DNA from 3 places in the Methylobacterium sp. J-001 genome. Region 1 is predicted to be linked to each of the others. Evidence: predicted binding sites of a transcription regulator. Region 1 holds the regulator's gene; each other region holds the start of a gene.
The links. Region 1 encodes PhoB, which activates phosphate uptake and scavenging genes when phosphate is short. Its sites were predicted from a motif close to TGTCATNNANCTGTCAT; they were not measured.

Region 1 (10,335 bases):
ACCGTGATGGGCGGCGTTGTGCCGGTGGTGAACATCGCCGGACTCGAGCCCGGCAAGCTGAAGCTCACCGGCGACATTCTGGCCGACATCTACGCCGGCAAGATCTCGAAGTGGTCCGATCCGCGGATCGCGAAGCTCAACGAGGGCGTGAAGCTCCCCGACGCCACCATCACCCCGGTCTACCGGTCCGACGCCTCGGGCACGACCAACATCTTCACGACGTACCTGTCCCAGGCCTCCGAGACCTGGAAGAAGGAGTACGGCGCGGCGACGACGATCTCCTGGCCGGTCGGGCAGGGCGGCAAGGGCAACGAGGGCGTGACCGCCACCGTCAAGCAGGTGCCGAACGCCATCGGTTACGTCGAATCCGCCTATGCCAAGCAGAACAAGCTGGCTTACGCCCTGTTGCAGAACAAGGCCGGCAAGTATCCGCAGCCGGAAGACAAGGCTTTCCAGGCCGCCGCCGCCAGCGCCGACTGGAAGTCGGCTCCCGGTTTCGGCATCTCCCTGACCAATCAGCCGGGCGACGACGCGTGGCCGATCACGGCGGCGACCTTCATCCTTGTCCACAAGGAAGCGACCGATCCGGCCAAGGCCGCCGATACGCTGAAGTTCTTCGACTGGGCCTACAAGAACGGCGACAAGCTCGCCGCAGACCTCGATTACGTGCCGCTTCCGGACAACGTCGTCGCTCTGATCCACGAAGAGTGGAAATCTGTGAAGGGCAAAGACGGTAAGCCCGTCTTCAACATGTGAGTCAGTTGGGGAGGGGGTTGCAACCCCCTCCCTCGCCTCGCGGCCCGCACCGCGCTACCACGCCCCCTTCGCAGAGAATCGCGGATGCCCGCTTTGACCGAGACGATTGCCCTCGCACGACCCCGCGCAGCCGCTGCGCGCAAAGGGCCGAGCCGGAGCCTCGACACCCTGTTTCGGGTCTGCTCCTACGGTGCCGCACTGTTCGTGCTCATCGTGCTGGCCGGGATCCTGGGTTCGATCCTGTATGGCGGCTGGCCGGCCTTCCGGGAATTCGGCTTCGCCTTCCTGACCTCCAGCGCCTGGAACGTCGGGACCGAGCAATACGGCGCCCTGGTCGCCGTCATCGGCACCGTGGCCTCGGCCACCCTGGCGCTTCTGATCGGCGTGCCGGTCTCCCTGGGGATCGCCGTCTACCTCACGCAGCTCTGCCCGGGCTGGGCCCGCAAGCCGGTGGCGATGACCATCGAGCTGCTCGCCGCGGTGCCGAGCATCATCTACGGCATGTGGGGCCTGTTCGTTTTCGCGCCCCTGTTCGCGCGCTTCATCCAGATCCCGGTCTCGAACCTGGTCGAAGGCATGCCGGTCGTCGGCACGCTGTTCTATGCACGGGTGCCGTCCGGTGTCGGCGTCTTCACCGCCGGCATCATCCTGGCGATCATGATCGTGCCGTTCATCGCCTCGATCGCCCGGGACATGCTCGACCAGATCCCCACCGTGCTGCGCGAGAGCGCCTACGGCATCGGCTGCACCACCTGGGAGGTGGTGCGCCACGTGCTGGTGCCTCAGGCCTCCGTCTCGATCATCGGGGCGATCATGCTCGGCCTCGGTCGCGCGCTCGGCGAGACGATGGCGGTGACCTTCGTGATCGGCAACGCCAACCGCCTCTCGGCCTCGATCTTCGACCCGAGCTCGACCATCGCGTCGCGCATCGCCAACGAATTCAACGAGGCCGACGGTCTCCAGCTCAACGCGCTGATGGCTCTGGGCTGCATCCTCTTCGTGATCACCTTCGTGGTGCTCATCATCGCCCGGCTGCTGACGCGCCGCGTCAAGGCTGCCTGAGGAGGGCTCACGATGGACGCGTCCAATCCCATGACCATCTCCGACGCCGCGCCGCGCCGCTCCGGGCGGGTCCGCCACAGCCGTCGGGTCGCCGACCGGGTGCTGCGGACAGCCTGCCTGGTCGCCACGGTGGTCGGCGCCGTGGTGCTCGGATCGATCCTGCTGATGCTGATCGTCCAGGGCGTGCGTGGCTTCACACCCGCCATGTTCATGCATCCGACCCCGGGCCCCGGCTCCGAAGGCGGCGGCATCGCCAACGCAATCCTGGGCAGCCTGGTGCTCACAGGGATCGGCATCACGATCGCAACGCCGATCGGCGTGATGGCCGGCACCTACCTGGCCGAATACGGCCGGTTCTCCAAGATCGCCGGGCTGATCCGCTTCCTCAACGACATCCTGCTCTCGGCGCCGTCGATCCTGATTGGCCTGTTCGTCTACACCCTGATGGTGCGGCCGATGGGGACCTATTCGGGCTGGGCCGGCGGCGTGGCGCTCGCCATCATCGCCGTGCCGGTGATCGTGCGCACCACCGAGGATATGATGCGTCTGGTGCCCGGCACCCTGCGCGAGGCCGGGGCTGCGCTGGGCGCACCGCCGTCGACGGTGATCATCAGCGTCACCTGGCGCGCGGCCTCGGCCGGCATCGTCACGGGCATCATCCTGGCGCTGGCCCGCATCGCCGGCGAGACCGCGCCGCTGCTGTTTACCGCGCTCAACAACAATTCCTGGTTCTCCCCCGACCTCATGGGCGGCGTCGCGAACCTCCCGGTCATGATCTACCAGTTCGCCCTCTCGCCCTATCCGAACTGGCAGAGCCTCGCCTGGGCCGGGGCGCTCCTCATCACCGCGACGATCCTGGTGCTGTCGATCATCGCCCGTCTCGTCATCAAGCCGCAGATGTCGCGCTAAGACCCTTCTCGAGGACACGACGATGAACGCCGCCTCCGCGATCCCCACGGTCGATCTCACCCGCAACCACGCCAACGAGGGTGGTGCGGTCCGGATCGCCGTGAAGGGGCTGAACTTCTACTACGGCAGCTTCCACGGGCTGAAGAACGTGGACATCAACTTCCACGACCGGCAGGTCACGGCCCTGATCGGACCGTCCGGCTGCGGCAAGTCCACCCTGCTGCGCTGCTTCAACCGGATCTACAGCCTCTACCCCGAGCAGCGGGCGGAGGGTCAGATCCTGCTCGACGGCCAGAACGTGCTGGATCCGTCCGTCGATCTGAACGATCTGCGCGCGCGCATCGGCATGGTCTTCCAGAAGCCGACGCCGTTCCCGATGTCGATCTACGACAACGTCGCCTTCGGGCTGCGCCTTTACGAGAAGCTGCCGAAATCCGAACTCGACGGGCGGGTGGAGCAGGCTTTGCGCAAGTCCGCCCTCTGGGACGAGGTGAAGGACAAGCTGCGCCAGCCCGGCACCGGCCTCTCGGGCGGGCAGCAGCAGCGCCTGTGCATCGCCCGCACCGTGGCCCAGAGCCCGGAGGTGATCCTGTTCGACGAGCCGACTTCGGCGCTGGACCCGATTTCCACGGGGCGCATCGAGGAGCTGATCGAGCAGCTGCGCGACGAGTTCACCATCGTGATCGTCACGCATAATATGCAGCAGGCGGCCCGCATCTCGCAGTTCACCGCCTTCATGTATCTGGGTGAATTGATCGAATTCGGCCCCACCAATCGGATGTTCATGAACCCTGTGGAGCAGCGCACCCAGGACTACATCACCGGCCGCTTCGGCTGAAGCATTCGACCGACAATTGAACACGGCTCATACGCAGCGCTGTGAGCCGCCATCAAGATGAGGAGGCGCGCCTGATCGTAAGATCGCCAGGCGCGACTTCGGAACAAGCCTCGTTGATACGGGAACATCGGCGGAGGCTGCCTGCTTGTCGATGCGTGTTGATTTCAGGGTGCGGATCCTGACCTCTCCGCATCATGTTCTCGACTGTGACAGGGACTGGGTACCGGGGAACGCGCCGCGGTATCCGTGATCGTAGCAGCGGGTTTCCGCCAGACCTCGCGGATCAAGGTTTGCGGGACGCCATCGAAGGATCCACCATGCCGGGCCATATCGTCAGCTCCTACGACACCGATCTGGATGACCTGCGCCGCTCGATCTCCGAGATGGGCGGCGTGGCCGAGAAGATGGCCGCCGAGGCAACCGACGCCCTGGTCCGCCGGGACGACACCCTCGCGCAAGCGGTGATCCTCGCCGACAAGCGTCTCGACGCGCTCCAGCGCGACATCGAGGAGCGGGCGGTGCTGCTCATCGCCCGGCGCCAGCCGCTGGCGATCGACCTACGCGAGACCATCTCGGCGATCCGCGTTTCCGGCGACTTGGAGCGGATCGGGGATCTCGCCAAGAACGTCGCCAAACGCGTCGTCGCGATCTCGGATCAGGCGCCCGCGCAGAAGATCGTCCTCGGCGTGCGCCACATGAGCGACCTCGCCGAGGCGCAGCTCAAAGATATCCTCGACGCTTATGCGAGCCGTGACGTCAAAGCGGCCTACGATGTCTGGGAGCGGGACGGGGAGATCGATGCGCTGTACAATTCACTGTTCCGCGAACTCCTGACCTACATGATGGAGGATCCGCGCAATATCTCGTTCTGCACGCATCTCCTGTTTTGCGCCAAGAACGTCGAGCGGATCGGAGACCACACCACCAATATCGCCGAGACGATCCACTATCTCGCAACCGGTGAGACGCTGGCCGGAGAGCGCCCGAAGAACGACGCGTCGAACTACGCGACGGTCGGTCCCGCCGCCACGGCCCCGTAACGCGGGGACCATGCAGCACACGATGCGGCCTGGGGGCAGAATGCGATGAGTGGCGCACGCGGGTTGAGGGATCGCGGCGTCTGTCGCACCATCTGCCTGCGCGCGCCATCCAACGCGGACGAGCCGTCCGGTGCCGTCTACGGAACAGGTTATCGAACGTGAGCATGCAAGTCCTGATCGTCGAGGACGAGGAGGCCCTGACCACCCTGCTGCGGTACAACCTTGAGGCCGAGGGCTTCCTGGTGGATTCAGCCGCGCGCGGCGACGATGCTGAGCTGCTCCTGGCCGAGCGCACGCCTGATCTCGTCCTGCTCGACTGGATGCTGCCGGGCCTCTCGGGGATCGAGCTGTGTCGCCGCATCCGGGCCCGGCGCGAGACCGAGCGGCTGCCGGTCATCATGCTCACCGCCCGGGGCGAAGAGGGCGATCGTGTCCGCGGCCTCGGTACGGGCGCGGACGATTACATCGTCAAGCCGTTCTCGGTCCCTGAGCTGCTCGCTCGGGTGCGGGCGCTGCTGCGCCGGGCCAAGCCGGCCCATGTCGCGGACCGGCTGGCAGCCGGCGATATCGAGCTCGACCGCACCGGCCACCGGGTCCGCCGCGCCGGCGAGGAGCTTCATCTCGGACCGACCGAGTTCCGCCTGCTCGAATTTCTGATGCTGGCGCCCGGCCGGGTCTTCTCCCGCGAGCAGCTCCTCGATGGTGTCTGGGGGCACGACGTCTATATCGACGAGCGCACCGTGGATGTGCATGTCGGGCGCCTGCGCAAGGCCCTCAATGCTCCGCGGCAGGCCGACCCGATCCGCACGGTGCGGGGCTCGGGCTACGCCTTCGACGAGACATTCTCGCTGGAAGCCTAGCTGCGCTCAGGGACAATTCAGCGGGTCAGAGCCGCGCTCTTGCCCGCGGCCGGCACCGTCTCCAGGGCTGACAGAACCGTCCCCTCGGTGAGGATCTGCGGCAGCACCTGCGGCTCGCCGCTTCCCGCGTAAAGCAGGTAGAGCGGCACGCCGCTGCGCCCGTGCTTCTCCAGGAGGCGGGTGATCTCGGGATTCTGGTTGGTCCAGTCGCCCTTCAGGTAGGTAACACCCCGGTCGGCCATCGCTTGTCGCACCGCCTTCGTCGAGAGCGATGTCGTCTCGTTGACCGCGCAGGTGATGCACCAGGCGGCGGTCATGTTCACGAAGACCGGCCGGCGCTCGTTCACCAGGGCATCGAGGCGGGCCTGGGTGAACGGCTCGACGCCGTTGGCGGCAGCCTGGGCGGGGGCAGCGGCTCGCTCGTGGCCGAGGCTCAGCGTCAGGGCGGCGACCGCCAGGATCGTCAGCACCGCAAGACCCTGAGCGATCCGCCCGGCCCGGGGGGCCGCGGCGTGTCCGTGCTCCCAGGCCCAGGCGGCAAAGCCCACCAGGACGAGGCCGAACAGCCCGGCGAGCAGCCCCTGCGGCCCCACCTGCTGCGCCAGGACCCAGACCAGCCAAGCCACCGTAGCGTAGACCGGGAAGGCCAGGACCTGCTTCAGGGTCTCCATCCACGCGCCCGGACGTGGCAGCGCCCGCAGGGCCGGCGGCCACAGGGTGAGCGCCAGGAACGGTAAGGCGAGGCCCAATCCGAGACTGGCAAACACGGCAAGCGCGACGCCGGCGCTCTGGGTCAGGGCGAAGCCCACTGCCGAACCCATGAACGGCGCCGTGCAGGGCGTCGCCACCAGGGTCGCAAGCACGCCCGTGAAGAACGATCCACTCAGACCGGAGCGCCGGGCCAGCCCGTCGCCAAGGCCGGCGAGCCGGCCGCCGAGATGGACCACGCCGGATAGGCTGAGGCCCATGGCCAGGAGCAGGTAGGCGAGCCCGGCCACCACGGCGGGCGATTGCAGCTGAAAACCCCAGCCGATCGCCGCCCCGCCGCCCTTCAAGGCGAGCAGCAGGCCGGCCAGCCCGAGGAAACTGACCAGCACGCCGGCCGTATAGGCGAGACCGTGCAGCCGCAGGCGGGCGGGACTCTCGCCCGCATGCCGCAGGAGGCCGAGCACCTTGATCGATAGGACCGGGAAGACGCAGGGCATCAGGTTGAGGATCAGGCCGCCGAGGAAGGCGAGCCCTGCCGCGGTAGCGAGGGTCAGGACGTCGAAGGCAGGGGCGGGCGGCGGCGGAGTCGCGGTTTCGGACGCCGTCGCCGGAGCCGGCAGCACCGGCTCGTCGCCATACGCGAAGGCGAGGCGGTGGCTACCGACGCCCGTCGCTTCCTCGACGGTCAGCACGCCGGGCAGGGCGGCCGGTGCCGGCTCAGCCGGATTGCTTCGGGCGAGGGTGAGATGCAGGCCGGATGCGTCGACCGTCATCACCTGGGCGGCGGCATTGTCGATCGCGGTCTCGGAATAGGGGAAGAAGGACGCGCCCTTGATCGTCTCGGGCTTGAGGCCGGTGGCGGCGAAATCGAGCTGCAGCGTATCGCCCTGGCTCGAGAGGCGCAGTGGCCAGAGCGCCGGTGCGGGCAGGGCGGCCCGGGCGCGCTCGAACAAAGCGGTCTGGCCGGCATCCGGCCGGGGCTCGCCCACCGGCAGGACCAGGGCGAGATCGGCGGAGCCGGGCACGCATTCGGTCTCGCAGACCAGATAGGTCAGCTTGGCCTGGATCCGCACCGGATCGGCTGGATCGAGGCTCGGCGGCGGCGTGACCGGAACGAGCAGCGTGACCTCGCCCTCGTAGCCGTAATTCATCAGGGTCGCGATCGCGATGCGCTCGGGGGCCGGCCACCGGATCGCGCCGGCGTTGAAGCCCGCCGGCAGGGTCCAGGTCACCTCCGGCGGCAGGCCGGAATCGCCCGGATTGCGCCAGTAGACGTGCCAGCCCGGCTTCACCTGCATCCGCACCGCCAGCGTGAACGGCTGTGCGCCCGCCACCGCGACGGGCTCCGCAACGAGGCTCGACCGCACCAGATCGGGCGGCGTGCGGAAGCCTTGAGCCGACGCGGCCGACAGGCTCGCGGCAAGCATCAGGACCAGGAGTGCGAGGCGGCGGATCATGCTGTCCCTTCGCGCGCGGGGCGCTCGCGGTTTCACCGACGATGTCGTCCGGACCGGCGCAGGCTATTCGTGACGGAGGACCTTATAGCGCGGTGGTCCACGCCCTGTCCTCCGCTCAGCTCCGTGAGGCTGAGACCATGACGCCGCTGGGATCGCTCAGCGGGGCTCGAACAGGATGAGGTAGAGGAAGGCCCGTCGCTGATCCGCGTTGAGATGGGCCAGCCGATTGACCGCCGACCGGGCCGTTTGCAGCGCCGCCCGCGCATCCGTCTGCAGGAAGGATAGGGACGGGTCGTAATCGGCAGCGTGCCGCCGGTCCTGCAAGTCCGAAACGGCCCCGGCAATCGTGACGACGTGACCACCAAAGCCACCGGGGGGCTCGTACCGCCTGATCTTCGGCTTCAGCGTCGCGGCTTGGAGATCGTTGCAGATGCTTTTTAAGCGCTGATGAGAGACCGAACGATACGCCAGCGTCCAGAGCGGATCCTTGCGCCGCGTCCGCCCCACCGCCTCGTCGGCCGCAGCCGTCAGGATCGCGTGAAACAAGCCGTAATAGGCGTTCGAGAAGGTCCGGCGCAGGTCGGCCTGCCGCAACGAGCCGCGGCCGATTTGGAGAAGAAACGCATCCGCCTGGCTGAACAGATGTTCGGGATTAATCAGCGCCAAGTCCGTCGAGCTCGCGCTGCTCGGCATATTCGACGACCACGCGCAGCGTCTCGCCGGCCTTCTGCAAGGCTCTGCGGATCGCGAGGCCGGCATCGAGCAGCTTGTCGCCGTCGAGCTGGTCGATGGCATCGTCGGAGACGATCAACTGAACGCGACGGACATCGTCGCCGTCGGACCCTTCCATGTCGCCGAGGCTGACTCTCTGCACCAGAGCGCTCCCGAAGGACGCATTGGCAGCCTTTTTTGCAACCTCGGCGAGATCCTGGGAGCGTCGGGGCATGGTCGAGCACCCTTAAAAAGCTTGGCCGCCCGTTGCGTGAGCGAACGAGGGCGACCAAGCGGTTCGTCCACTCTGTCGTGCCGCCTTCGCCCGCGCAAGGGCGCGCCCAGCATGGCCGCGCAGCCTTCAACCTGCCAGCGGCGCCGTGGCACGATCCAGCCAGACGCGGGTTTCCGCGTCGACGAGCGGTGCCAGGGTGTCACGAACCCGGGCGTGATAGGCGTCGATCCAGGCCCGCTCCTCCGGCGCCAGCAGGTCCGGGCGGATCAGCCGCCGGTCGTAGGGGGCGAGCGTCAGGGTCTCGAAACCGAGCATCGGGCGCTCGCCGCCGGGGATCGCGCGATGCTCGACCAGGACGAGGTTCTCGATCCGGATGCCGTAGGCGCCGGGCGCGTAGTAGCCCGGCTCGTTCGACAGGATCATCCCAGGCTCCAAGGCGACCGCTCCGGTCTTGGCGATACGCTGCGGCCCCTCGTGCACCGATAAGAAGGATCCGACGCCGTGGCCGGTGCCATGGTCGAAATCGAGTCCCGCCTGCCAGAGTGGAGCGCGCGCGAAGGCGTCGATCTGGGCGCCGGTGGTATCCTTCGGGAAGACCGCCCGGGCGATGGCGATGTGGCCCTTCAGCACCCGGGTGAAGCGATCGCGCATCGCATCCGTCGGGTCGCCGACCGCGACCGTCCGGGTGATGTCGGTGGTGCCGTCCGGGTATTGCGCGCCTGAATCGATCAGGAACAGCTCGCCCGGCCGCACGACCCGGTCACTGGTACGGGTAACCCGGTAATGGACGATCGCGCCGTTCGGACCGGAGCCCGAGATCGTCGGGAAGGACACGTCGCGCAGGTCGCCGCCGGCCGCGCGGATATCCTCCAGAGCCTCGACGGCGGCGATCTCGCTCAAGCCCCCCGCGGCGGCGGCACCATCGAGCCAGGCGAGGAAGCGCACGACGCTCGCACCGTCGCGGATATGGGCTTCGCGGGCGCCTTCGATCTGGGCGACGTTCTTGACCGCCTTCATGGCGGTGATCGGGTCCTTGCCGATATCGGCGGTCCCACCTGCGGCCTCGATCTTCTCCTTGAGGGCGACGGCGCCGGTGGCGGCATCCACGCGGACGCGCACGCCGCTGAAGGACCCGAGCCCATCATCGAGGTCGGCCCGCGTCAGGATCTCGGCCACCGGCGCTAAGGCCGCCCGCAGGGCCGGATCAACCTTGGGGGAGGACAGGAACAGCCGGGCCCGCCCTTCGCGCGGGAGGATCGCGTAGCCGAGCGCCAGTGGGGTATGACCGACATCGGAGCCGCGCAGGTTGAACGCCCAGGCAAGGTTGTGTGGATCCGAGATCACCAGGGCGTCGCAGCCGCCCTCGGCCAGGGCTTCACGGACGCGGGTGAGCTTTGCGGCGACCGTCTCCCCCGCGAAGGCCTCGGGATGGAGGACGACCGCGCCGGCGGGCGGTTTGGGCCGGCCGGCCCAAACCGCGTCGACGAGGTTCGACACGGCCCGCACCGAACCGCCGGCCTTCACCGCCGCCCGCTCCAGGCGCGCGACCCCGTCCGGCGTATGCAGCCAGGGGTCATAGCCGAGAACCTGATCACGCTTGAGGTTGTCGGCGATCCAAGCCTCGGAAGTCGATTCGCTCAAGGGCACCACGGTGACCACGCGGGTATCGACCTGCTCGGGCGCCTGAAGGGTGTAGCGGCCGTCAACGATCAGGGCTGCGGACTCCATAAGGATCACCGCGGTCCCGGCCGATCCGGTG
Region 2 (10,335 bases), on a different contig from region 1:
CATGATCTCGGCCTTCTCCGCGGCGCTGTCGCCGGCCGCGGAGATGATCGCCCCGGCATGGCCCATCCGGCGCCCCTTCGGAGCCGTGAGCCCGGCCACGAAGCCGATCACCGGCTTCGACATGTTGTCCCGGATCCAGGCCGAGGCCTCGGCCTCCTGCGGGCCGCCGATCTCACCGATTATCAGCACCGCGTCGGTGTCCGGATCGGTCTCGAACAGCGCGAGATGGTCGAGGAACGACGAGCCGTTGATCGGGTCGCCGCCGATGCCGACCGAGGTCGAGATCCCGAGACCGAGCTCCTTGAGCTGCGAGGCGGCCTCGTAGCCCAGGGTCCCGGAGCGCGAGATGACCCCGACATTGCCCTTGAGGTAGATGTGGCCGGGCATGATGCCGAGCATCGCCTTGCCGGGGGAGATGATGCCGGCGCAGTTCGGGCCGACCACCATCGTGCGGCGATCCCGCGGGTAGCGCATCAGGTAGCGCTTCACCCGCATCATGTCCTGGGCTGGGATGCCGTCGGTGATCGAGCAGACCAGCCGCAGGCCGGCATCGGCCGCCTCCATGATGGCGTCGGCCGCGAAAGGCGGCGCCACGAAGGTGATCGACGTGGTGGCACCGGTGGCGGCCACCGCCTCCTTGACGGTGTTGAACACCGGCAGGCCAAGGTGGGTGCGACCGCCCTTGCCCGGCGTGACGCCGCCCACGACGTTCGTGCCGTAGTCCAGCATCTCCTTGGCGTGGAAGGTGCCCTTGTCGCCCGTGATGCCCTGGACGATGATCGGGGTGGTCTCGTCGATGAGGATGCTCATGGCGTGGTCTCCCCTCAGCGGTTCTTCTTGGCGGCGTCGCAGGCTTCGACTGCCTTGCGCGCCGCGTCCGACAGGGTGTCGGCGGTGATCAGGTCGAGGCCGCTCTCGGCCAAAATCTTCTGGCCGGCCTCGACGTTCGTGCCGGCCAAGCGCACCACCAGGGGCACGTCGATCTTCACCTCCCGGGCGGCCTGGATCACGCCCTCCGCGACCCAGTCGCAGCGGTTAATGCCCGCGAAGATGTTGACCAGGATCGCCTTGACGTTGCGGTCCGAGAGCACCAGCCGGAACGCCGTGGCGACCCGTTCGGGCGAGGCCCCTCCGCCCACGTCCAGGAAGTTCGCCGGCTCACCGCCCGCGTGCTTGATCATGTCCATGGTCGCCATGGCCAGCCCGGCGCCGTTGACGATGCAGCCGATCTCGCCTTCGAGCCCGATATAGCTGAGGTTATGCTCGGCGGCCTGCGCCTCGCGGGGATCGCCCTGCGACGGGTCGTGCATGTCGGCGATGCCCGGCCGGCGGAACATCGCGTTGTCGTCGAAGCTCATCTTGGCATCGAGGGCCAGCACCCGGTCGTCCTTGGTGACGACCAGCGGGTTGATCTCCAGCATCGTGCCGTCGCAGTCGCGGAACGCCCGGTAGGCGTTCATGATGGTCTTCACCGCGGCCGAGACCTGCTTGATGTTCAGGCCGAGCTGGAAGGCGATCTCCCGGGCCTGGAACTGCTGCAGGCCCACCGCCGGCTCGACGACGACCTGGATCAGCGCCTCCGGCTCGTTGGCGGCGATCTCCTCGATATCCATGCCGCCGCGCTGGCTGGCGATGACGCGCACGCGCTCGGCCTTCCGGTCGAGGACGTAGCCGAGATAGAGTTCGCGCTCGAACGGGTCGGCGGTCTCGACATAGACCCGCTGGACCGGCTTGCCCTCGGGGCCGGTCTGCAGGGTGACGAGGCGCTTGCCCAGCAGCTCCTTGGCGGCGTCGCGGACCTCGTTGTAGGTCCGGCACAGCTTGATCCCGCCGGCCTTGCCGCGGGCGCCGGCATGGATCTGCGCCTTCACGGCCCAGAATGAGCCGCCGAGTTCGGTGGCGGCATAGACCGCTTGGTCCGGACTGAACGCGATGGCGCCCTTCGGAACCGCCACACCGAAGCTCGCCAGCAGCTCCTTGGCTTGGTACTCGTGGACGTCCATTCGGCGCCTCCTCCGCGGTCGTTGCCGCCGTTCGACTCTGTCTACTTTAGTTGAGTATGAAGATTACGCCCGTCAAATTTTTTGATCCATCGGTTCAGGTCGGCTTTTTCGCGGGTGCAGCAGAATTCGAACCCACTATTGCGATGCAGCATTGCAGAAAAACAACGAGGCCGGGAGCATGATGCTCCCGGCCTCGACTATCGATCCATTTGTGCCCGCCGCGGCGGATGCGGCACGCCTCAGTTCACCTTGGCCTTCACGACGCCGTAGACCTTCTCGGTGAGCGCGCCGGCCTCGGCCAGCAGGCCCTCGAGCTCCTGAAGCCGCTCGTCGGCGAACTCCCGGTCCTCGATCCCCTTGGCGTTGACGTAGACGTTGAGCGCCGCGCTGCGCAGGCCGGCATAGGCCGAGAGCACCGCCACCCCGGCATCCGAGACGACGTTGAGATTGCCCTTGTCGGCGGTGATCGCCGCGAGGTCGATCACCGTGCGGCAGGCCCGGCAGCAGGACAGCGGCACGTCGGTCGCCGTCTTCAGCGCCGCCTGGATCGCCGCGGCGCGGGCCGCCTTCTCGTCATCGGTGCCCTTGGGCAGGCCGTAGGCGGCCATCACAGCGTCGAAGGCCTGGACGTCCTCGCCGATCATGCCGGTGAGCACGACCCGCAGGCCCTCGGACCGGGCGAGCACGTCCTTCAGCTCGGCTTCGACCTCCACGTACTTCTTTTTGCCGATGGTCAGATTGCAGACCATCGACACCAGGGCCGCGCCCATGGCGCCGGAGATCGCCGCCGCGCCGCCGCCGCCGGGGGTCGGGGCGGCACTGGCTAGCTCCGTCAGGAACTTATCGATGCTGTCAGTCTCGGGGGGACGCGTGTCGGTCACCGGCGCCTCCCCTCAGGCCATCGACTTGGCGAGCGCGTAGATCTCTTCGGCATCGAGCACCTGCTCGGTGCTCTCGAAGAGCTGACCGACGCAGGCCCGGTGCAGCTTGAGCTTCAGCCCGCCGATGCCCAGGGCCCCGAACGCCTTCTTGCCGTTGCGGTCCTTGCCCTTGTCCATGACGTCGATACCGCCGATCCCGGTCGGGGGCTGGGCGTTGTAATCGGCTACGATCTCGACGGCCGGATCTTGTGCCCAGGCGGCCTCCGGCAGCAATTCGACCCCGATGGCACCGGCCGTGAAGATGAGGTTCTTGCCCTTCACCAGGGCGACGCGTGAGGCCTCGTCCGGCGTCGCAGCGGCCTTCACCGAGACCTTGAAGCGCTTGTTGATCGCGTCGGCGGCAGCCTGGGTCTTGTCCAGAGCGCGGCCCGCGATGGTCACGTCCGCGCCCTCGCCGGCCAGCAGCGCCGCGGAGCGCATGCCCACCGGGCCGGTGCCGGCGAGAACGACGGCGCTCTTGCCCTGGAGCGAACCCGCAGCCTTTGCCACCAGCGCGACGCCCGCGGCCGCCGTGGTGTTCGAGCCGTTGGAATCGAGCATGCACGAGACCCGGAACGGGCCGAAGAACCGCTTCTTGACTGCGGTGAAGAGTTCCTCACCCGCCGCCATACTGCCGCCGCCGACGAAGATCGCCGTCGACTTCTTCTCGGAACCGCCGCGGGTGTAGATCGTGCCATCGACCAACGCGCCGACATTGTCGGGCGTCACACCGCCGTAGCCGGTGATGTGGTCGGCACCGCCGTCATAGCCGACCACCGTGTCGAACACGTTCGGCATCGCATCGGTGTCGAACAGGAACAGCAGCTTCTTTGTCATGCTTTTTGGACCTTATCCGTCGCGCCTGTGAGGCGCCGCCGTGATGTCTTCTCGATCCGTTCCCAATCTCGAGGGGAGCGGACGACCTAAATGTCAGAACCCGGCTCCGCGCGTCTCCCTCCCCCCCTCTGCGGGGGAGGGTGGCCCCTGCGTCAGCAGGGGTCGGGAGACGGGAGCCCGGGTTTAGCAAAGGGCGCGACCGGCATGAGGGGCGCAGCCCGCTTCTGCACCGTCGCTCCCCTCTCCCGCCCCCCTTTCGGGGGCCACCCTCCCCCGCAAAGGGGGGAGGGAGAGGCCAAGCCCTACTCCACCACGTTCTGCGGCTTGCCGGCGACGAACGCCTCGACATTGTCGACAAGCTGGTCGGCGAGGATCTGCATCGCCTCCTTGCTGGCCCAGGCGACGTGCGGCGTCACGATCAGGTTCGGCAGGTCGGCCTCGCACAGGATATTGCCGTCTTTCGGCGGCTCCTGCGCCACGACGTCGAAGCCCGCGCCCGCGATGGTGCCGTCCTTCAGCGCGGCCAGGAGGGCCGCCTCGTCCACCAGCCCGCCCCGGGCCGTGTTGATCAGGATGGCGTTCTTCTTCATCCGCTTGAGCTCGGCGGCGCCGATCAGACCCTTGGTCTCGGGGGTCAGCGGCACGTGCAGCGTGATCACGTCGGACTGCGTCAGGATCGTCTCGAAATCGACCAGCCCGTCCTGCGGGAAGACGTCATAGGCCAGGACCTTCATGCCCAGCGCCTCGGCGCGCTTGCCGATCGACTTGCCGAGCGCCCCGTAGCCGACGATGCCTAGCGTCGAGCCGGCGATGTCGTAGATCGGGTAGTCGAAGTAGCAGAACTGCTTGGACTTCGCCCAGTCGCCCCGCTTCACGGAGTTTGCGTAAGGCACGATCGCCCGGCGCAGGGCGAACATCAGGCCGACCACGTGCTCGGGCACGGTGTTGAACGCGTAATTGCGGATGTTGACGACCGTGATGCCCTGCGCCTTGGCCTGGGCCTTGTCGACCACGTCGGTGCCGGTGGCGGCCACGGCGATGAGCTTCAGGTCGGGAAGCTGCTTGAGGGTCTCGGCCCGCATCGGGACCTTGTTGATCAGCGCGATCTCGGCTCCCTTGAGCCGCGCGACCGTATCCTCCGGCGTCCAGGTCGAATCGTGTTCGACGTATTCATGCGGGAAGTTGAACGGCCGGACCGTCGCATCGAGCGACTCGCGATCCAGGAATACGATCTTCTTGGTCATAGATCCCCTCTCGGACGACGGGCGGTTTCCTCGGGATTCTTGTTCTTACTTGCGCGCCGGGGCGGGGCCGGCAACCCGGCCCCGCCCCGGCAACGTGCATGGATCACGCCTTATGAAGCGGATTCTCGCGCAGGTAGCTGGAGGCGGCGGCGACGCCGGAGCCCGGTGTGACCTTCACGCCGCAATCCAGCAGCGCCATCTCGGCGCCCGCGATGGCACCGAGGAGGGACAGCTCGTTCAGATCACCGATATGGCCGATGCGGAACACCTTGCCGGCGACCTTAGACAGACCGCTGCCGAGAGACAGGTTGTAGCGCTCATAGGCGTGGGTGATCACCTTGGCCGCATCGACGCCCTCCGGCACCAGGATCGCCGTGACCGTGTCCGAGTTCCACTTCGGCTCCTTGGCGCAGGGCTTGAGGCCCCAGGCCGCGACAGCCTGACGGGTCGCCTCGGCGAGCACGTGATGGCGGTGGTAGATGTTCTCCAGCCCCTCCTCCTTCACGATGGCCAGGGCCTCGCGCAGGCCGTAGAGCAGCGGGAGCGCCGGCGTGTAGGGGAAGTAGCCCGTGGCGTTGGTGGTGAGCTGGTCCTTCCAGGCGAAGTAGACATGGCCGAGCCGATCGTTCCGGCCGGCGCCGCCTTCGGCGATTTTCAGCGCCTTGGGGCTGATGCAGATCAGGCCGAGGCCGGCCGGCAGCATGAAGCCCTTCTGCGAACCCGCGATGGCGCAATCGACGCCCCACTCGTCCATCTTGAACGGCAGCGAGCCGATCGACGAGATGCCGTCCACGAACAGCAGCGCCGGGTGACCGGCAGCGTCGAGCGCCTTACGGACCGCACCGATATCGCTGGTGACACCCGTGGCGGTCTCGTTGTGGACCACCATCACGGCCTTGATCGTGTGATCCTTATCGGCCCGGAGAGCCTCCTCGATCTTCTGCGGATCGGCGCCGGTGCCCCACTCCTCGTCCTGCACCATCACCTCGAGGCCGAGGCGCTGGGCCATGTCGACCCAGAGGTGGCTGAACTGGCCGTAACGGGCGGTGAGCACCGTATCGCCGCGGCACAGGGTGTTGGACAGGGCAGATTCCCAGATACCGGTGCCAGAGGACGGGAACAGGATGATCGTGCCGTTGGTCGAGCCGAACACCATCTTGGCGTCCTGGAACAGCGGCTTCGTCAGCTCGGGGAAGCTCGGCGAGCGGTGATCCTCGGACGGCACATGCATCGCGCGCAGGACGCGATCCGGGATGTTCGTGGGACCCGGGATGAAGAGGTGATTGCGACCGGGGCGCCGGGTTGCGGCCATGTTGTTTCCTCCAAAAAATCTGTTGCGCGCGGGCGGACCCGCGCCGGTTCGTTCGAGCGACCTCGGCGGCCTTGTCGGGCATCCTGCGATCAGCGCCGGTGGCCGCGGCACAATCGCGGCGTCCCGAACTCTCTTCGCATCTTCCGTGGATCGGGGGGCTCAGCGGAGCGGCAGGCGGCCTCGTGCCGCTCGCGTCGCGGCGCGCCCCCGCGCGCCGGTCGCCTCCGTAATGCCGTCCCGTTCTACGGCGCCTCGTCGCGAGGCACCCTGGCCGCCTTCCAGTACGCATCCGGCCCGGCTCACGCCGAGCCGCCGGTTCTTGGTATTATGAGGCGGCGAAGCTGGGAAGCAAAACCGGAAAAACTTCGGGAAGGCGGTAAAAAAATTTTTGGTGCGCCGCAACGTTAGCTATTCACGTTTGAGGACTTCTTCCGCAGCGCACAAAGACACCCCACAGCGAACGCGCCCCGCGTCATCAAACTGAGACGTGATCGCGCTCTGGATCCCTCGACCGTTCGACCGCCGGGAGGGTGACGTGGCCGAGGATGAGGAGATGCCGGTCCGGGTCCGGACGCTGTTCCTGTCCGACCTGCACCTCGGCACGCGCGGGTGTCAGGCCGACATGCTGCTGTCGTTCCTGAGGGATTACGACGCCGACACGGTCTACCTGGTCGGGGATATCGTGGACGGCTGGCAATTGCGCTCCGGCTGGTACTGGCCGCAGGAGCATAACGACGTCGTCCAGAAGTTCCTGCGCAAGGTGCGCAAGGGTGCCCGGATCGTCTATCTGCCGGGCAACCACGACGAGTTCCTGCGCGACTATGTCGGCACCAATTTCGGCGGCATCGAGATCGCCGAAACCGCTATCCACGAGGCGGCCGACGGGCGGCGCTACCTGGTGATCCACGGTGACCAGTTCGACATGGTGGTGCGTCACTCACCCTGGCTCGCCCATCTCGGCGACGGCGCCTACACGCTGGCCTTGACCCTCAACACCGTGATCAACCGGGTCCGGCGGCGGGTCGGCCTGTCCTACTGGTCGCTCTCGGCCTGGGCGAAGCTGCGGGTGAAGAACGCCGTCAGCTTCATCGGCCGGTTCGAGACGATCCTGGCCGACGAGGCCCGCCGCCAGGGCGCCAACGGGGTGATCTGCGGACATATCCACCACGCCGCCGACCGAACGATCGGCGACCTGCGCTATCTCAACACCGGCGACTGGGTGGAATCCTGCACCGGCCTGGTCGAGCATTACGACGGCCGGATCGAGGTGCTGCACTATCCCAGCATCCTGCGGGCGCGCGAGGCCGATGCCGCGCCGCGGGCGATGCCGGGCCGGCGCGCGGTGGCGTGAGAGATCGCGCCGTGAAGCTCCTCATCGCCAGCGATGCTTGGCACCCGCAGGTCAACGGTGTCGTCCGCTCCCTGGAGCAGATGGTGCGCCGGGCCCCTGAGCATGGCTTCGAGACGGCTCTGCTCTCGGTGGCGGATTTCCGCTCCCTACCCCTGCCGGGCTACACGGAGATCCGATTGGCCCTGGCCGGCCGGGACCGGGTGGCGGCGCGCTGGGCCCGAGAGCGGCCGAGCCATGTCCACATCGCCACGGAGGGGCCGATCGGCTTCGCGGCCCGGCGTCACTGCCTGGCCCATGGCCTGCCCTTCACCACGAGCTACCACACCCGGTTTCCCGAATACCTTGCCGCCCGCCTCCCGGTGCCGGAAGCGTGGTCCTACGCCTATCTGCGCCGCTTCCACGGAGCGGCTCGAGGCACAATGGTCAGCACGGCCTCCCTCCAAGCGGAACTCGAAGCAAAGGGGTTCACGCATTTGATGCGCTGGACCCGCGGGGTCGATACCGAGCGGTTCCGCCCGGCCGCCCCCGGCGAGCTGCCGCCAGCGGAGCTGGCCGGGCTGCCGCGGCCGCTGTTCCTGTATGTCGGCCGGCTCGCCGTCGAGAAGAACCTCGCGGCCTTCCTCAGCCTCGACCTCCCCGGCACGAAGATCGTGGTCGGCGACGGACCGGACCGGGCGCGGCTGCAGGCGCTGGCCCCGGAAGCGCGGTTTCTCGGTACCAGGACGGGGGCGGCGCTCGCGTCCGTCTACGCCGCCTGCGACGCCTTCGTGTTCCCGAGCCTCACCGACACGTTCGGCATCGTTCTCTTGGAAGCCATGGCCTGCGGCTTGCCGATCGCCGCCTTCCCGGTGCCGGGCCCCAACGACGTGCTGAGCGGGACCCGCGTCGGCATCCTCGACCAGGATCTGCGCGCGGGGGCCCTTGCGGCGCTGCGCCTGTCCCGGTCCGAGTGCCGGCAGGAAGCCCTGCGCCGCGGCTGGGATGTCAGTGCCGATCAGTTCTTTGGGAACATCATCGAAGCGCATGGCGGCGAGCGCGGGGCCCGGAACGCCGCCTGACCGGTGACGGCGGCCGCGCGGGATGGCAGGACGGCACCATGCCGCCCGTGAAGCGAAAAACGCCCGCCCTCACCCCGCCCTTCGATCCGGCCCGGGCTGCGGATTACCCGGCCGTGATCGGCTGCGACGAAGTCGGGCGCGGCGCCCTGTGCGGCCCCGTGGTGGTCGCGGCGGTCTGGTTCGACCCGGTGGCGATTCCCCCTACCCTCCTGGCTGCCCTCGACGACAGCAAGCGCGTGCCCGAGCCGATCCGGGCGCAGCTGGCGCCGCTGATCCGCGCTCATGCCCAGTTCGCCGTCGCGGCGGGCTCCCGGGCGCTGATCGACCGGATCAACATCCGCGCCGCGACGCTCGACGCCATGGCGCGGGCGGTGGCGCGGCTCAGGATCGCGGCGCCGGTCCTAGTCGATGGCCGGGACGCCCTGCCCGGCCTGCCGGGCCGGGCGGTGGTCGGCGGCGATGCCCTGGTCCCACAGATCGCCGCCGCCTCGATCGTCGCCAAGGTCTTTCGCGACGACCTGATGCGCCGCCTTGCCACCCGCCATCCGGGCTATGGCTGGGAGCGCAACGTCGGCTACGGCACGGCCCTACACCGCGCCAGCCTGAGCACACTCGGCCGGAGCCCACACCACCGCCTCAGCTTCACCCGCGGGTTCGGCTAGGTTTCAAAAGGTCGAGACCCAGCGCTTTCGAGGTGTTCAGCCACGCGCTCGTTGTGAGATCGGCTCTCCTGAGCAGGTCACGCGCCCCTTTCCCGGACAGGTGAAGCGAAGCGGAACCTGATCCGGGACCCAGCACACGAAGCGCCGCGTCAGCGGCACGGGTCGATCAGGCGGACGCTGCGCGCCGTCCTGTGCTGGGTCCCGGGTCGCATTCCGCTTGCGCTGCATGCGCCCGGGAAAAGGGCTGTGCCGACAGGCTCGACGCCATGTCCTGGCTCTCAGACCAGCACCTTGAAAGGGCTGGGTCGAAGACATTTTGCGGGTGCAGGGCTTCGCCCGATCTATCAGGGGCTCCGCCCCTGAACCCCGCCAAAGGGCTTGCCCTTTGGGAACCCCGATTTTGCCGTCTGTGAGCCGGATCACTTCGATCCGGGATCGCCCGGCAGCGCGTAGGCGACCACGTAGTCGCCGCGGTCGGGGGATTGGCGCGCGCCACCGGCCGTGATCACGATGTATTGCCGGCCGGTCTTGGGCGACTTGTAGGTCATCGGCGCGCCCTGGCTACCGACCGGCAGGCGGCCCTTCCAGACCTCGCGGCCGGTCGCGGACTCGAACGCCCGCAGGTAGTAATCCTGCGTTCCGGCGAAGAAGATCAGGCCCGAGCCGGTCACCAGCGATCCACCGAGCGAGGGCAGCCCGATCGGGATCGGCAGGTGCATCTTGATCCCCAGCGGCCCGGTATCCTCCACCGTGCCGAGCGGGACCTGCCAGGCGATGCGGCGCGCCTTCAGGTCGATGGCCGTCAGCGTGCCGAAGGGCGGCTTCTGGCACGGGATGTTCAGCGCCGACACGAAGCGGTTCCGGACGGAGACGTAGGGCGTTCCGCGCATCGAAGACATGCCCATCTCGGTGCCGGTGGCCTTGCCGGTCTCGACCTGATCCCGGGCG
Region 3 (10,335 bases), on a different contig from region 1:
TACGGCATCCAGCCCGACGTCAACCATTGGGAGGCCGCCAAGGCGCTCGATGTGGCCGGCATCGACATCTACCATCCCAGCCAGGAGAAGCTGACCGGGACCGAGATCGCCTTCGGCGGCGACGTGGCCCGCTCGATGCGCGGCGGCGCGAATTACCTGGTGATCGAGACGCAGGCGCAGGGGTTCCCGGAATGGACGCCCTTCCCCGGACAGCTGCGCCTGCAGGCCTTCAGCCACCTCGCCTCGGGTGCGAAGATGGTCGAATACTGGCATTGGGCCACGACCACGAACGCGTTCGAGACCTACTGGCGCGGATTGCTCACGCAGGACTACAAGCCCAACCCGGTCTACGACGAGGCGAAGACGATCGGCGCCGACCTCAAGCGGCTCGGGCCGAAGCTCGCCGGCATGAAGAAGACGAACCGCGTCGCCCTCTACGTCAGCAACGCCGCGTTGAGTGCCTTCGATTCGTTCAAGATCAACACGCACGACTTCAAGGGCAATGCCGATCGGACGCCGGTGACCTACAACGAGGTGGTGCGCGGATTCTACGATGCGCTCTACCGGCAGAACATCGAGGTGGATCTGATCTCTCCGTCCTCCACGGTGCCGCTCGATCAATACAAGCTGATCGTGGTGCCGGCGCTCTACGCGGCGAGCGACGCGGAGATCGCCAAGCTCAATGACTGCGCCAAGGCCGGCGCCCACCTGCTCTACACGTTCAAAAGCGGCTTCTCCGACGAGAACACGAAGGTGTGCTTCGCGGCGCAGCCGGGCGGGATCGCGCAGGCGGCGGGGGTGACCTATCAGCTGTTCACGGTCCCCGAGGGCGTATCCCTCGCGGGCGACCCGTTCGGCGTCGGCGCGGCCGACAACAAGGCCCGCTGGTGGATGGAGATGCTGACCCCGACCACCGCGACGGTGGTGGCGCGCTACCAGAGCCTGTCCTGGCCCGCCGCCGCCGCGGTGACGCGCAACAGCTGGGGCTCGGGCGAGGTGAGCTATGTCGGCTTCATGCCGACCGATGCCCTGGCGGAGAAGATCCTGGCGGATGCGGCCAAGCGTGCCGGGATCGAGGGTCCCGCGGTGCACTGGCCGATCATCGTGCGCGGGGGCACGCTGACGAACGGGCATCCGGTCCGCTACGTGCTGAACTACTCCGCGACGGCGCAGGCCACGCCCGCGATGGTGAGCGGCACCGAGCTCCTGAGCGGTCGGGCGGTCACGCGCGGCAAGCCGATCGACCTGCCGGCTTGGGGCGTCGCGATCCTCGAAGGCGAGTCCGCGACGCCCTGATCGGAGGATCGCGCTCGGCCGCGGGGCCGCGCGCGACCGGAGGGCGCTCTAGTGCTCAGACGCACTGACTTCGTTCACGCGACCCAGCACTAGGTCCTTGGTGATGCATCAATTTTTCCAGCTTCGGCTGACGCCTCCGTCTGGATCGATGCTCTAGCGCTGCCCGAACGCCGTGTCCTTGAACAGGTCCTTGTATTCGCGCGGCTGCGAGCGCCAGTACTGCTTGGGCGCCCGGACCTGAGCGCCGAGCTCGGCCGCCGCGTGCCAGGGCCAGCGGGGATCGTACAGCATGGCCCGGGCGAGCGAGATCGCGTCGGCCTTGCCCTCGGCCAGGATCGCCTCGGCCTGCTGCGCCTCGGTGATCAGGCCGACCGCGATGGTGGTGAGCCCGGTCTCGGCCTTGATCCGCTCGGCATAGGGCACCTGGTAGCCCGGCCCGAGCTTGATCGCCTGCTTGGGCGAGACGCCGCCGGTGGAGACGTGGAGCGCCGGCGAGCCGGCCCGCTTGAGCGCCTGGCCCAGGGCCACGGTCTCGTCGAGATCCCAGCCGTCCTCGACCCAGTCGGTGGCGGAGACCCGCAGCCAGACCGGGCTGCCCGCCGGCACGACCGCGCGCACGGCGTCGTAGACTTCGAGGGGAAAGCGCATCCGGTTCTCGAGGCTGCCGCCATAGGCGTCGGTGCGCTTGTTGGCGATCGGCGACAGGAACTGGTGCAGCAGGTAGCCGTGGGCGCCGTGCAACTCCACGGCCTCGATCCCGAGGCGCACGGCGCGCTTGGCCGTGGCGACGAACTGGTCGCGGACGCGCTTCAGGTCTGCGGCGTCGAGGGCGTGGGGGGGCACCTCGGTCTCGCCGTGCGGGACCGCGGAGGGCGCCTCCGTGCGCCAGCCATAGGGATGCTCGGGCGGGATCTGCTGGCCGCCGGCCCAGGGCGCGTCGCTCGACGCCTTGCGGCCGGCATGGGCGATCTGGATGCAGATCGGGATCGGCGCATATTCGCGCACCGCCTCCAGCACCCGGCCGAGCGCCCGCTCGCTTCCGTCCGAGTACAGGCCGAGATCCCAGGCTGTGATCCGCGCCTCCGGCGAGACCGCGGTGGCCTCCAGGGTCAGCAGGCCGGCGCCCGACTGGGCGAGCTGGCCGAGATGGATCATGTGCCAGTCGGTAGCCTCGCCGTCCCGGGCCGAATACTGGCACATCGGCGCGATCAGGATGCGGTTCTCGAGGGTGAGGGCATCCAGGGTGAGCGGTTCGAACAGGCGGGCGGTCATGGGGCGGCTCCGTTACGGGCCGGACCTATGTGGCGCAAGGGCACGGCCGGGGCCAGCGCCAGCCTGTGCGGACGCTCACGCGCCATGCAGGCGGCGCAAGACCCGGCGGGAACCGACCGCCCATTCGTTAACTTTTGGCAGGACGACGGCCTGAAGCCGGCGATGCGAACCGCCTGAGGGGGCGAGATCGCGCGAGGTCCTCTCCATGTTGCTCCCGAACCGTTCCACCCGCATCGCCGCCCTGGCCGCGGCCCCGTTCGCCCTGGCGGCGTTCCTTGCCGTCCCGGCCGATGCCCAGCCGGCCGCGTTCGGCGGTCCGAAGATCCTGATCCACGGCAATTACTGCGGCCCGGGCAACAACGCCCCGCTGCCGCCGATCGATGCCCTCGACGCGGCCTGCGCCCGCCACGATGCCTGCACGCCGAACGGCGGCCTGCCGTCCCAGGCCTGCAACCTGCGCCTCCAGCGGGACGCGGCCCTGATCTCGCGCGATCCGCGCCAGTCCGAGGATCTGCGGGCCATGGCGGGCCTGGTCGCCGCGAGCGCGACCTTGATGCCGACCGAGTCGGGCCCGCAGCGCCTGCCGGCTTCGGTGTCGACCGGCGCCATGCCGGACGCCTACGCGCCGGGCCTGTCGCAGCCGGCCCCGGCGGCCGATGTGCCCGACGAGGATTCGGACGGCGCCGACGTCGAGTGAAGCCGAGCCGGGGCGCCCTGCCCCGGCTCCGTTCGGTCACTCAGGGGCGGGCGGCGGCGCCCCGCGCATGCCCGAGGAAGAACCGGACCATCGCGCGGCTCGCATCCGGGCCGCGGGGCTCGGTGAACGATCCGTCCGGGCTGCCGCCCGACCAGGCATGCCCGGCCCCGTGCAGGACCCAATATTCCAGCCGCGCCTGGCCGGCGCCGTCGCTGCGGACGGTGCGGGTATAGGCGACGCCCCCCGGGCTCGTGCCGCGCTCGACCGTCTCGGCGAGGCCGGTGACCGCCATGGCCTGGGCGACCACTTGGTCGCCGTTGGCCGGGTGGACGGTGCGGTCGACGTCGCCGTGGAACACGATGGTCGGGACCGCCTGCCGGTTGCGCCCCGGTGCGCCCCCCTGCCCCTTCATGGCGGCGAAGGCTGAGGCGACGTCCCGGGCCGAGCCGCAGGCCAGGCCGGAATGGACGCCCACCGCCGCGAACAGGTCCGGATAGGTCGCCGCCAGGATCGCCGCGGCGGCGCCCCCGGCCGAGAGCCCGGCGGCGTAGACCCGGTCCGGGTCGGCGGAGAACTCGTCCACCACCGCCCGGGCGATCCCGGCAAGCAGAGCCGGCTCGCCGCCGTCGCGGGCCTGGTCGCCGGCGGCGTACCAGTTCCAGCAGCGCTGCATGTTCGCCGACTGGGGCTGCTCCGGATAGGCGACCAGGAAGGTCTGCTCCTCGGCGAGGCGGTTCATCTGCGTGCCGGCGGCGAAGTCGTCCGGGTTCTGGGTGCAGCCGTGCAGCATCAGGAGCACCGGCAGGGCCTGGCCCGTGTAGCCGCTCGGCACGAACACCTTGTAGCGGCGGCTGCCCGCGGCGGTGAAGACCCGGTCCTCGAACCGGGCGCCCTCCGGCACGGTGGCGGCGGCCTTGCCCGGCTGAACGGAGCCGCCGGCGAAACCCTCGGCGAAGCCGCCGCTGGGAATGCCGCCTTTGGCGAGGCTGTCGCGCACGGTGCGCATCACCGCCGCAGCGATGTCGGCCCCGCCGGGGGCGGCCTGTTCCGGGGCGGCAGCCGGGCTGGGCGCGGTCCAGGCGCCGTCCGGGGATGTCGGCGCCTCCATGTCGATGGTGGTGGATCCGGCGGCCTCGGCCGGGCGGTCGCGTGCCTCGGCCCAGCGGGCAAAGGCATCGGCCTGCCGGCGCTGGAACCGGCCCATGGCGGCGGCCATCCGGGCGGCCCGGGCGGCGCGCTTGCCCTCGGCCTCGGCCGACCCGGAGGCGCCGAAGCCGCCGAGCTTCATCTTCGACATGTCGAAGTTGAGGAAATCCATCTTGGGAAAGTGTTTCATCGGGCCGTTCCTTGCGGGTGGGGACGGACACGGCCGGCTGCATGGCCCGACTGTGCGGTAGGGGTGGTCGGATGGGGTCAGGCGATCCGGTCGGCCAGGGCGGCCTTGACGGCGGGGCTCGCCTGGAACGCGCCCAGGACCTCCACGGAGGCGATCGCGGCGCGCGCCAGTTCGGGGGTGACATCCAGCGCCACGGTGGCGAGGCCGAGGACCTGGATGTGCAGGGGCACGCCGGCATCCCGGGCGGCTTCCAGGGCGGCGCGCGAATAGTGCGAGACGCCCAGGCGCAGCTGGCGCCGCGCCACGGATTGGCGCACCGCCTCCTCCTGCCGGTCCAGCTGGTTGCGCACCGCGGTGCGGATGAAGTCGGCCCGGTTGGCGTAGAACCCGTCGCGGACCATCAGGTCGACCCGGCCGAGATCGACGAAGCCGAGATTGATCGTGATCTTCTCGCTGTCCGGCACCTTGGGCCGGAGTTCCTGCACGGTGTCTGTCATCGCCTCGCCCTCCCTGGGCCATCCGGTTGGATGGTCTAGAGATGGTAAGCGCATGCTGTGGTGCAAGAGGCGGTTGCCGCGCGGCCCGAAACCAGCGTGGTTTCAAAAGGTCCGGGACCTTTTGCGGGTCCAGGGCAGAGCCCTGGTGTCGGGCTTCGCCCGAGATCGGGGCTGTGCGCCCCGAACCCTACCAAAGGGCTTCGCGCCCTTTGGAAACCCCTAAGTCCCCGCGCTCAGTCCGCGCCGATGCCCCTGCCCTTCAGGCTGGCGTCGATCTCGTCGAGCACCGCGGCGTCGTCGATGGTCGCCGGCATGGTCCAGGGCTCGTGGTCGGCGATGCGCTTCATGGTGGCGCGCAGGATCTTGCCGGAGCGGGTTTTCGGCAGCCGCTGGACGGTCAACGCGAGCTTGAACGCCGCCACCGGGCCGATCTCGTCACGGACCTTGGCGACGAGCTCGCGCTCGATGTCCGCGGGGGCGCGGTCGACCCGGGCCTTGAGCACCACGAAGCCGCAGGGCACCTCGCCCTTGAGCGCGTCCCGGATGCCGATCACCGCGCATTCGGCGACATCCGGATGGCCGGCCAGCACCGCCTCCATGCCGCCGGTGGACAGGCGATGGCCCGCGACGTTGATGATGTCGTCGGTCCGCCCCAGCACGGTGATGTAGCCGTCGGCGTCGATCACCCCGGCATCCGAGGTGTCGTAAAAGCCCGGGAAGGTGGCGAGGTAGCTCGAGTGCATCCGCGCGTCCGAGCCCCAGAGGGTCGGCAGGCAGCCGGGCGGCAGGGGCAGGCGGATCGCGATGGTGCCCATCGTGCCGGGCGGAACCGGCTTGCCGCCCTCGTCCAGGACCGCGACCCTGTAGCCCGGCATCGGCACGCAGGTGCTGCCGTGCTTGACCGGCAGGAGGCCGAGGCCCAGCGGATTGCCGGCGATCGGCCAGCCGGTTTCGGTCTGCCACCAATGGTCGATCACCGGCCGGCCCAGCACGCGCTCGGCCCAGGCGACCGAATCCGGATCCGCCCGCTCCCCGGCCAGGAACAGGCTGCGGAAGGCCGAGAGGTCGTAGTCGCCGATCAGCGAACCGGACGGATCCTCCTTCTTGATCGCGCGCAGGGCCGTCGGCGCCGTGAACAGGCAGACGACGCCGTGCTCGGCAACCACCCGCCAGAACGCCCCGGCATCGGGCGTGCCCACCGGCTTGCCCTCGTACAGGACCGTGGTGCAGCCGTGCAGCAGCGGCGCGTAGACGATGTAGGAATGGCCGACCACCCAGCCGATATCGGAGGCGCAGAAATAGGTCTCGCCGGGCTGGACGCCGTAGAGGTTGGGCATCGACCAGGCCAGCGCCACGAGGTAGCCGCCGGTATCCCGGACCACGCCCTTGGGCTTGCCGGTCGTGCCGGAGGTGTAGAGGACGTAGAGCGGGTCGGTGGCGGCCATGGCCACGCAGGCGGCCTGCTTGCCCGCCGCCTCGGCGGCCGCGACGGTCTCCGCCCAGTCGTGGTCGCGCCCGGCGACCAGGCTCGCGGCGCATTGGGGCCGCTGCAGGATCAGGCAGGCCTCCGGCTTGTGCCGGGAGGTGGCGATCGCGAGGTCCAGCAGCGGCTTGTAGGCGACCACCCGGTTCGGCTCGAGGCCGCAGGAGGCGGCCAGCACCACCTTCGGGGCGGCATCCTGGATCCGCACCGCCAGCTCGTTGGCCGCGAAGCCGCCGAACACCACCGAGTGCACGGCCCCGAGCCGGGCGCAGGCCAGCATGCCGAACAGGGCCTCGGGCACCATCGGCATGTACAGCACGACCCGGTCGCCCTTGCCGACACCGAGCTCGGCCAGCACGGCGGCGAACGCCGCCACCGAATCGCGCAACTCCCGGTAGCTGATGCTGCGCTTCGTCCCGGTGACGGGGGAATCGTACAGGATCGCCGCCTGCTCGGCCCGCGCCCCCTCGGCGTGCCGGTCCACCGCGTTGTGGCAGGCGTTGAGCGTCCCGTCCGGGAACCAGCGGCCATAGGGGCCGGATTCGGGTGCGAAGGCCTGCACCGGCTCCCGCGTCCAGTCGAGCGCCCCGGCCGCCTCCAGCCAGAACGCTTCCGGGTCGCGGCGTGCCGCGTCGTAGATCTCGGGATAGCGGCCCGGCAGGCTGGCGGTTGTCATCGGCGCGGCGAGTCCTCGGGGGCCGCTCTTCGGCGGCATCCCGGGGAGATTAGCCGATTCTGGTTTCTTGCGCGCGAGCGGACGGCGAGGATGATGTGAGCAGACGGATCGTTTGAGACAGGGCCTGACGAAGAAACCGCCTCTCCCACCAACCCCCCTCATCCTGAGGTGCCGCGCAGCGGCCTCGAAGGAGGGCTCCAGGGATCGCAGGGGCGTCTGGAGGACTCCTTCGAGGCCCGCTGACGCGGGCGCCTTAGGATGTGAGGCAGGGTCGGGAGAGCACGGTCGTCACCCGGAAAAACCGCCGCACCGGGCGGACCGGTGCGGCGGTTCTCGTCGTGCACTTATGTCCGGGAGGGACAGTCAGGCGCGGCTCAGTGCAACGTATCGTTGCCGGCCTGCAGCCGTTTGATTTCGTCCTTGAGGAGAAGTTTCCGTCGCTTCAATTCGGCAATGTGGAGGTCGTTTGCAGAAGGCCTGTGGATCGCCTCGTGAATCTCACGCTCGAGGGCTTCGTGCTTCCGGGCGAGTTGGCTCAAATGCGTCTGCAGCGACATGAGTCGAATCTCCTGTCATTGTTCCGACACATGGAGACTGGCACAGGATGCCACACCTGTCGAAGCCTTTTCTCCGGCCAAGCCTGACGAATGCTTACCGGGCCGGCTTGTCCCGCGGCGGGGTGTAACGCATGCTCTTCGACACGGAACGGTCTTCGATACCGCGGGTGACGATGGCGGACGAGTCGAACGAAAACGTGCAGCCGGCGGATCTCGAAGCCGAGCTGAATCGGCTGCGCGAGGAGCACCGGGGGCTCGACGGTGCCATCGAGGCGCTGGAGCGCAGCGTCGCCGGGGACCAGCTCCAGATCCAGCGCCTGAAGAAGCGCAAGCTGACCCTGCGCGACCGGATCTACCATATCGAGGACGCTCTCACTCCGGACATCATCGCGTAAGCGGATCGTCCCGAACGCTGGAAACCATCTTTCGGGACGATCCGTCGATGCCGGTGGACGCTCCGGCGCGACGCCTTGCCGCCGGCCCGCCCCGCCTGTAAGCGGCCTCTTTTGCCGGGATCAACGATGGCGTCGCCTCCGGTTGCGATCATCATGGGCAGTCAGTCCGACTGGGCGACCATGCGGCACGCCGCAGAGACGCTCGACGCGCTCGGCGTGCCGTACGACGCGCGCATCGTCTCGGCCCACCGCACCCCCGACCGGCTCGTGGCCTTCGCCAAGGGCGCGGTCGCGACCGGGTTCAAGGTCGTAATCGCCGGCGCCGGCGGGGCCGCGCACCTGCCCGGCATGGCCGCCGCGATGACCCGCCTGCCGGTCTTCGGCGTGCCGGTGGAATCCAAGGCCCTGTCCGGCCAGGACAGCCTGCTCTCGATCGTCCAGATGCCGGCCGGCATCCCCGTGGGGACCCTGGCGATCGGCCGGGCCGGGGCGGTCAACGCGGCCCTGCTCGCCGCCGCGGTGCTGGCGCTCGCCGACGCGGGCCTGGCGGAACGCCTGGAGGCCTGGCGCGCGGCCCAGACCGCATCGGTGGCCGAACGGCCGGAGACGGACACACCTTCGTGACGGACACAGCTTTGAGGCCCGGCTCCACCCTCGGCATCGTTGGCGGTGGCCAGCTCGGGCGCATGATCGCGCTCGCGGCGGCCAATTACGGGCTGAAGGTGCATGTCTACGCGCCCGACCGGGACAGCCCGGCCTTCGACGTCGCCGCCCGCACCACCTGCGCGGCCTACGACGATGCCGAGGCGCTGGCCGCCTTCGCGCAGAGCGTCGACGCGGTGACCTACGAGTTCGAGAACATCCCCCGCGCCACCGCCGACATCCTCGCCCGGCACGCCGCCCTGCATCCGAACGCCGAGGCGCTCGCCACCACCCAGGACCGCCTGACGGAAAAAGAATTCATCAACCGGCTCGGCATCCCGACCGCGCCGTTCCAGGCGGTCGACACGCCCGACGACCTCGACCGGGCGATCGCGGCGCTCGGCCTGCCGGCTGTGCTCAAGACCCGCCGGTTCGGCTACGACGGCAAGGGCCAGCGCATCCTGCGGGAGCGCGCCGAGGGCGACCGCAATGCGCTGTTCGCCGAGTTTGGCGGCGCGCCGCTGATCCTGGAGGGGTTCGTGCCGTTCGAGCGCGAGGTCTCGGTGGTGGCCGCCCGCGGCCGCGACGGCGGCTTCGCGGCCTTCGACCTGTGCGAGAACGAGCACCGCGACCACATCCTGGCGCTGACCCGGGTGCCGGCCCCCGGCCTCACCCCCGAGACCGCCCGCGCCGCCTTCGACATCGCCAAACGGATCGCCGACGCGCTGGACTATGTCGGCGTGCTGGCCGTCGAGATGTTCCTGGTGCGCGAGGACGGCGCCGAGCGCCTCGTCGTCAACGAGATCGCGCCGCGGGTCCACAATTCCGGGCATTGGACCATCGAGGGGGCGACGACCTCGCAATTCGCCCAGCATGTCCGGGCGGTGTGCGGCTGGCCGCTCGGCGATTCGGCCCGGGTCGGCGGGCTGCCGGTGGAGATGCGCAACCTGATCGGCGCCCAGGCGGACGACTGGTCCGCCCTGCTGGCCGAGCCCGGCGTCCACCTGCACCTCTACGGCAAGGGCGAGGCCCGGCCCGGCCGCAAGATGGGCCACGTCACCCGGGTGGGGCGCGTGCCGGAGGCCTGACCGGGCCCGGTTCTGCGGCTTCGGGAACACACCGGACCGGCCGCACGCGCGCCGGAGGCCGCGACACGGCCTACGCGCGTCCGCGAGCCATACCTTCGCCACATCCCGAAGCTTCCACCACGGCGTGACCGGTCGCGGGACCGCGTATCCTTAAGCCGGCATTCACCGCGATGCGCGACGGTGCCCCGGAGACGAGGGGGCGCGGCGTAAGCCGGGCGACGGACAAGAGATTCGGGGGCGGGGTGGGCACGCGGGATGCGGGTCGCGCCCCGGGGAGAGTGGGGCGATGATCGTACGCAACGGGCTGGCACACAAGATCGCGCTGATCGGCGCGGCCACGCTCTCGGCCGCGGCGCTTGCGGGCTGCGAGACCGTCGGAAGCGCCGCCGGCCCGCG

Region 2: a site for PhoB is predicted at 6,787-6,803, ahead of MKK65_RS07175 (UDP-2,3-diacylglucosamine diphosphatase). Genes of this name have one in related genera too.
Region 3: a site for PhoB is predicted at 7,828-7,844, ahead of MKK65_RS19990 (YdcH family protein). Genes of this name have one in related genera too.

The regions. Positions count from the first base shown of each region.
Region 1 covers NZ_JAKSYN010000115.1:70,373-80,707, forward strand. The annotation lists gene pstS (phosphate ABC transporter substrate-binding protein PstS) at 1-756, shown strand, start outside; gene pstC (phosphate ABC transporter permease subunit PstC) at 841-1,818, shown strand; gene pstA (phosphate ABC transporter permease PstA) at 1,831-2,727, shown strand; gene pstB (phosphate ABC transporter ATP-binding protein PstB) at 2,750-3,565, shown strand; gene phoU (phosphate signaling complex protein PhoU) at 3,883-4,605, shown strand; gene phoB (phosphate regulon transcriptional regulator PhoB) at 4,770-5,465, shown strand; gene MKK65_RS12820 (protein-disulfide reductase DsbD family protein) at 5,483-7,630, opposite strand; gene MKK65_RS12825 (hypothetical protein) at 7,787-8,296, opposite strand; gene MKK65_RS12830 (hypothetical protein) at 8,283-8,576, opposite strand; gene MKK65_RS12835 (aminopeptidase P family protein) at 8,703-10,335, opposite strand, start outside.
Region 2 covers NZ_JAKSYN010000067.1:28,195-38,529, forward strand. The annotation lists gene sucD (succinate--CoA ligase subunit alpha) at 1-810, opposite strand, end outside; gene MKK65_RS07150 (malate--CoA ligase subunit beta) at 825-2,003, opposite strand; gene fchA (methenyltetrahydrofolate cyclohydrolase) at 2,243-2,884, opposite strand; gene MKK65_RS07160 (NADP-dependent methylenetetrahydromethanopterin/methylenetetrahydrofolate dehydrogenase) at 2,897-3,760, opposite strand; gene MKK65_RS07165 (D-2-hydroxyacid dehydrogenase) at 4,063-5,004, opposite strand; gene MKK65_RS07170 (aminotransferase class V-fold PLP-dependent enzyme) at 5,108-6,316, opposite strand; gene MKK65_RS07175 (UDP-2,3-diacylglucosamine diphosphatase) at 6,852-7,667, shown strand; gene MKK65_RS07180 (glycosyltransferase family 4 protein) at 7,679-8,725, shown strand; gene MKK65_RS07185 (ribonuclease HII) at 8,764-9,387, shown strand; gene MKK65_RS07190 (membrane-bound PQQ-dependent dehydrogenase, glucose/quinate/shikimate family) at 9,807-10,335, opposite strand, start outside.
Region 3 covers NZ_JAKSYN010000162.1:1,590-11,924, reverse strand. The annotation lists gene MKK65_RS20020 (beta-galactosidase) at 1-1,296, shown strand, start outside; gene MKK65_RS20015 (NADH:flavin oxidoreductase/NADH oxidase) at 1,450-2,568, opposite strand; gene MKK65_RS20010 (hypothetical protein) at 2,774-3,265, shown strand; gene MKK65_RS20005 (alpha/beta hydrolase family esterase) at 3,306-4,601, opposite strand; gene MKK65_RS20000 (CopG family transcriptional regulator) at 4,679-5,098, opposite strand; gene MKK65_RS19995 (propionyl-CoA synthetase) at 5,332-7,257, opposite strand; gene MKK65_RS19990 (YdcH family protein) at 7,632-7,814, opposite strand; gene MKK65_RS19985 (YdcH family protein) at 7,946-8,209, shown strand; gene purE (5-(carboxyamino)imidazole ribonucleotide mutase) at 8,336-8,833, shown strand; gene MKK65_RS19975 (5-(carboxyamino)imidazole ribonucleotide synthase) at 8,830-9,939, shown strand; gene MKK65_RS19970 (tetratricopeptide repeat protein) at 10,226-10,335, shown strand, end outside.